One region of the Echinicola rosea genome, then DNA from elsewhere that is predicted to be linked to it. Evidence: riboswitches for the same ligand, from Rfam matches in the RefSeq annotation. Region 1 holds a riboswitch; the other holds the start of a gene.
The links. Region 1 has a riboswitch for S-adenosylmethionine ahead of FDP09_RS10360 (O-succinylhomoserine sulfhydrylase). Riboswitches for the same ligand answer to the same signal wherever they lie in the genome.
Positions count from the first base shown of each region.

Region 2: another riboswitch for S-adenosylmethionine. It lies ahead of metX (homoserine O-acetyltransferase MetX); the one in region 1 lies ahead of FDP09_RS10360 (O-succinylhomoserine sulfhydrylase).

Region 1 covers NZ_CP040106.1:2,570,498-2,573,636, reverse strand. Annotated here, with positions in the region: gene FDP09_RS10370 (DUF4407 domain-containing protein) at 1-120, opposite strand, end outside; gene FDP09_RS10365 (GDSL-type esterase/lipase family protein) at 512-1,186, shown strand; SAM riboswitch class I at 1,268-1,376, shown strand; gene FDP09_RS10360 (O-succinylhomoserine sulfhydrylase) at 1,515-2,690, shown strand.
Region 2 covers NZ_CP040106.1:4,494,249-4,497,387, forward strand. Annotated here, with positions in the region: gene FDP09_RS17605 (hypothetical protein) at 139-1,164, shown strand; SAM riboswitch class I at 1,493-1,602, shown strand; gene metX (homoserine O-acetyltransferase MetX) at 1,827-2,882, shown strand; gene FDP09_RS17615 (homoserine dehydrogenase) at 2,875-3,139, shown strand, end outside.

The DNA.
Region 1 (3,139 bases):
GCCTGTAAAGAATACCGTACCTCCGATTCCTACATATTTGTTCGTTTCGGTAGGACATTTTTTAAGAATGGCCATATTGGCGCCACTGCAAAACCAAAAGAATGCTTTCACTTTTTCCATTGACAATCTATTTCATTGGGATACTCCACTTCTTCCACTCAAAAAGCGAGCAACAATCCTCTGAAATTACGCACCGGAAAACACATCCAATAACCAATGTGATGAAAACACCCTATAATGCCACCAATCAGCACTTTCAAGGTGTAAAAACTCCTGCCCAGTCCGTCAAAGCCTTTTAAATCTCATTGACCAAAATCGCACAGGTACCGCCTATGTACGACAATATGTTCGGAAATGAAAAAATAAGCTAGACCCAGTTTGGGCATTCGGGATCCGGGTTTAAACACTCCGTTCCCTTTTCAGATGTATTAACATTTCTCCTTTTCCAATATTTTTAGTTATTTACATAACAGAATAACTGATAAAACCTTAACACTAACCACTAGCACAAATGTCCCTCTCAGCTTCATTTCACCGTATCACAGGCATACTACTTGTACTTCTCCAAGCATGCATTATCCATGCACTATCAGCACAGGACAAACCGGAAAAATTCCAAAAAGAAGTAGATCAAATTGTCTCCAACACCCCTGTACCATCAGGAGATATTTATCTTTTTACAGGAAGCTCCAGTGTGAGAATGTGGAAGGACATCAACCGCTTTTTCCCTGACGTGACGGTAGTCAATACCGGGTTTGGGGGTTCGCAGACGTTTGAATTGCTACATTATGCTGATGACCTGATCATTCGCTACGCTCCACACAAGGTTTTTATCTACGAAGGTGACAATGACCTGGCGAGCGGTAAAACTCCCGTCACCATCCTGAACACCATGCAAAAACTGGTCGGCAAACTCCAGGCAGCACTTCCAGAAACTGAAATAGTCCTCATAAGCCCCAAACCCAGTCCATCTCGTTGGCAGCTCAGAGAAGAATATGAATCACTAAACCGGCTATTGAAAGTATATGCCGAAAAGACCAGCGGGGTTGCATTTGTTAATGTTTGGGACATTGCCCTTAATGAAGAAGGACGACCCAAGCCGGAAATCTTCCTCTCCGACAGCCTCCACATGACCAAACTGGGCTATGAGGGATGGGCAGAAATGCTTGAACCACACATTCCATAGGCCATCCTCCTGTACACTCAAAAGCCAAATTGTTTGGAAAATCAACCGGGCTGATGTTACTTTGCATGACTTCAGGAGACTGATTTATACAGAAGAGGCGAGAGACCAGGCTCTTTGACCCTCTGGCAACCATTCGCTGCTGCGAAAAGGTGCCAAAACCTGCCCAAAACGAATTAGGGACCTATAAATTAGACATTATGACCAATCTGCCTTTTCACCGCTTTTTTCTTATCCATTATCGGATTTCGTGGGTCTATGCCATGTTCGACTAATATTGACTTTTCTTGATTAATGACCGATTCTATAAAACTGAAAGATATTAAATACCATGTCAAATAAGCATTTTGAAACAGAAGCCATCAGGATCGCTTCATCCAAATCCAACCAACGGGAGCATTCTGCCCCCATTTACATGACCTCCAGCTTCACCTTTGACAGTGCCGAAGAGGCACGTCAGATGTTTGCAGAGGAAATCCCGGGCAATATCTACTCCAGGTATGCAAACCCCAACAGCTCGGACTTGATCGAAAAGGTTTGTGCCCTGGAAGGCACCGAAGACGGCATCGCCACTGCCTCTGGAATGGCCGCAATGTTTGGAAGCATCGCTTCTCTCCTACAACAAGGAGACCATATCCTTGCTTCCAGATCATTGTTTGGATCTACCCACCAGCTGCTCACAAGGGTCTTTCCCAAATGGGGCATCACTTCTACCTACGGGGACATTTCGGATATCGAAAACTGGGAAAAGCTGGTCAAGCCCAATACAAAAATGCTCTTCATAGAGACTCCTTCCAATCCTGGTCTAGAGGTAATCGACCTGGAATGGATCGGCAAGTTTGCCAAAGCACACAACTTGATCCTAGTGGTCGATAATTGCTTCGCCACTCCCTACCTCCAGCAGCCTGCCAAATGGGGAGCGGACATCGTCGCCCACAGCGCCACCAAATACATCGATGGACAAGGACGGGTACTGGGCGGATTAATCCTTGGAAAGCAAGAACTTATCAAAGATGTACAGTTCTTTACACGCCACACGGGGCCATCTATTTCTCCCTTCAATGCTTGGATTCTCTCCAGAAGCATGGAAACACTTTCGGTCAGAATGGAAAGACACTGCGCCAATGCATTGGCAGTAGCGTCTTATTTCGAGGACAACAAAGAGCTAGAATTTGTAAAATACCCTTTCCTAAAATCCCATCCGCAGCATGACCTTGCCAAGAAGCAAATGAAACATGGCGGCGGCATAGTCACACTCACGCTGAAAGGAGGAATTGAAAGGGCTCAGCGATTCATTGACGAGCTGCAGATGATCACCGTCACCGCCAATCTAGGGGACACCAGAAGCATCATTACCCATCCTGCTTCCACGACACACAGCAAGCTCACTGAAGATGAACGCCAGCGCGTAGGCATTCTCCCTGGGCTGATCAGGCTCTCTGCGGGACTGGAGCACCATGATGACATCATCGCCGATATTGAGCGGGCACTGGAAAAATCCAAATAGCCTACCCTAAAAAATAGATACTGAAAAGATGGCGACTATTCATCACCGTCACAGCCGACCTGGCTTTTATCACAGACAGGTCCGCTATGACGGTGTTTTTGTTTATGACAGTACTTTTGAACCCGCATTATGCACTAGCCTATCTATTTCGACCTGAAACCACTTAAAAATCAGTTGCTTCTCTTCCCGATTGACCGGGACTGATTTTCTTGTAGTTTCAGCTCTCATAACGATTCCTAATGCATAAAGCGGGCAGGCAAGAAGGCAGGCTTGTTTGACGAAATAATAGCCAAAAAGAATGTTGGCAGCTAGAAAAGGTTTATCTGGCTTTAGATAGGCCTTCTTGGCTTTAGACAGGAGGAGTTTGCCTGCATGAGGGGTAGGCTTTAATTTTAGACCAATAGCTGCACACCTGTGCGCCGTGGCGTAGCGGCGGTTTTTTTTGGTTA
Region 2 (3,139 bases), 1.9 Mb from region 1:
TCTCTTTATTTTTCGTTTATATATTTCCCCGTATTATACACATATTACACTATTTAATATACCATTCGTAATATTCAAACGATCCAATCCATCCAGAAGCATCGTAGATAGTTTGTATAAATCACAACTCACTATCTTATGAAAACAATAGCAAAAACAATTTTAAGAACAACACTCATCGCCCTACCTACATTAGGCTTCTATTCCTGTGACAACGATGAGGAAATGGACATGCCGGAAAATGAAGTGGCATCCCTATTCGTATCCAGCAATACCAGTGGAATGATCACCATTTTAGATTTCGCCTCAATGGATGGCATAGGCAGCAGCACTGTCGCTTCTGCCGGTGCAGATGCCGATGGGATTTATTATGATGAGGAAGAAGATCAAATCATCCAATTGGTGCGTAGCGACAATTCGCTAAACGTCTATTCTGATATCATGGCCGCTAAGATGGACGATGGACTGTCCGCCTCACTGGAACTAAGCGGGACAGGCGGCTTTGTGAGTGGGCGTGAAATTGCTGTCATGAATGATATGGTCATCGTGGCGGAATCACCTGTAGAGGCCAACGGCAATCAGAGCAGCCTTTATGTTTACCAAAAAAATGCCAATGGATTTTCTCTTCAAAACACCTACCAGGTAGATTTTGCCTTGTGGGGTATCCACATAGAAGGCAATACCCTCTATGCTATCGTGGACAAAACGGCTGACCTCGCCGTCTTCAACAACTTCATGGCCAATACTGACGGCATGATCACGCCGGATAAACGTGTCACCATCGAAGGGCTCGGGAGGACCCATGGACTGACCTATTCGATGGAAGATGACCTGATGGTCCTTACTGACATAGGTGAAGCATCTTCAGACAGTGATGGCGGTTTGGTCATCATCACAGATTTTACCAGCACACTTAGCAGCACCTCTGACGGTGGCACCATTTCTATGAATGACCAAGCCAGGATCGAAGGCAGCAACACCATGCTGGGCAATCCCGTGGATGTCGCCTACAGTGAAGATAGTAAAATGATTTTCGTGGCTGAAAGGGCCAATGGAGGCGGAAAAGTACTGGTTTACGACTACTTCTCCTCAAATGGCAATCCTTCTCCGGCTTATAACTGGGACGTTGCAGGTGCTTCTGCCGTCTATTACTATGAGGACTAGGCAAGCATTGATCTCGGTTTAGTCAAACCTACTCCATCCATGATTATAAAGGGAGCTACACACTCTTCTACTCCCAAAGGTGCGCTGATTTATTCAGGCACCTTTTCCCTTTTATCCCTTCTGCTTTCGATACCTTTCGAACAGTAAACCAATTCCATAACGCTTTTGAGGACGTCGCTTCACTCAAACGCATCAAAACCCTAATTCTCTATCGATTTTATAGGGTTTTTAAAAGGGAATTATTTTTAAAAAACTCTTTTTCGAATACTTGCAAGTTTAAAAATTGGATTGTTACTTTGTGCTATCCTTTACTTTTTAAAAGTACAAGGATTTATACAGAAGAGGTAAGAGACAGGCTCGCAGACCCTCTGGCAACCTGGAAAATCCAAGGTGCCAATTCCTGCCGAATGTGAATATCCGCATTTGGAAATATAAATTCTTAAACAATGAATTTTATAAAAAGGATACACACAGCAATACAACTTCACACACAAATCATCATAGCATTTCTTTTTACCGAAAGGGACAGTTTCATGCATCGTCGAATGTGCATGTGCAACTAAGCCCCCTACTTTGGTCCATACCGGACAACCCGATTCTTTTATATCCATTATTTGATGATCCCAGTTGACTGAAGTCAACGCTAAATTAAGAGTAAGAAAATGAATCTAACATCACCGTATCTGATTACCGATATGACACAGGAAACATTCCACTGTGAAGAGGAATTAAATCTCGAATCAGGTGAATCACTACCAGGATTTGAGATCAGCTATACTACTCAAGGGCATTTGACACCAAAAAAAGACAATGTCATCTGGGTATTGCATGCACTGACCGGGGATGCCAATGTCCACGAATGGTGGAGTGGTCTGGTGGGTGAAGACAAGTTTTTTGATCCTACCAAGTACTTCATCGTCTGTGCCAACCTGCTTGGATCATGTTATGGATCCACACAGCCCCTTAGCGAAAACCCCAAAACAGGAAAACCATACTATTATGACTTCCCAAACCTGTCCACACGCGACATGGCCAAGGCTTTTGACCGTCTTCGTCAGCATTTGGGAATTCAGCAGATCGACACCATCATCGGTGGATCACTCGGAGGCCAGGTAGCGTTGGAATGGTCATACAACTTGCAAGAACAGGTAAAGAAGACCGTAATAGTAGCCTCCAACTCAAAGACCTCCCCTTGGACGATCGGCTTCAATGAAGCCCAAAGGATGGCCATCGAATCCGACAGCACTTGGGGACAAAACTCTCCAGATGCAGGCAAAAAAGGCCTCGAAGCAGCCCGTGCCATAGGCATGCTCAGCTACCGGCACCAAGATATTTTCCATGCCAGCCAAGCCGAAACGGAAGAAAAAACGGACCATTTCCGCGTAAGCTCCTACCTGCGCTACCAAGGCCAAAAACTCTCCAACCGCTTTAATGCCCTCTCCTACTGGGTGCTTACCAAAGCCATGGATAGCCATGACCTGGGCAGAGGCAGAGGAGGTACCGCAAAGGCCCTGTCACAGATCAAGGCAAAAGTCCTCTCCATCGGGATCAACACAGACTTGCTCTTCACCAAAGAAGAGTCGCAGTTTATCAGCAAAAATGTCCCCAATGGCACGTATCGTGAGATTTCTTCCATCTATGGACATGATGCGTTTTTGGTAGAAAACGAACAATTAAATTATATTCTAACTTCTTTTTACTTGGAAAACAATGACTAACCACATTGGTTTGTTTGGCTTTGGAGTGGTCGGCCAAGGATATTATGAAATCGCTAAAAACGACCGCCTCGCGCTTTTACCTAAAACAATTGTCGTACAAAATAAAAATAAAGAACGAGATCATTCACTGCAGTTTTCTTTTGACCCAAAAGACATTTTGGATGCCCCTTGTGACATTGGAATAGAGCTGATCTCAGATCCTGTGCAGGCCTATGATTATGTCAGCAGCCTTTTAAAATCAGGAAAAAAAATCATTT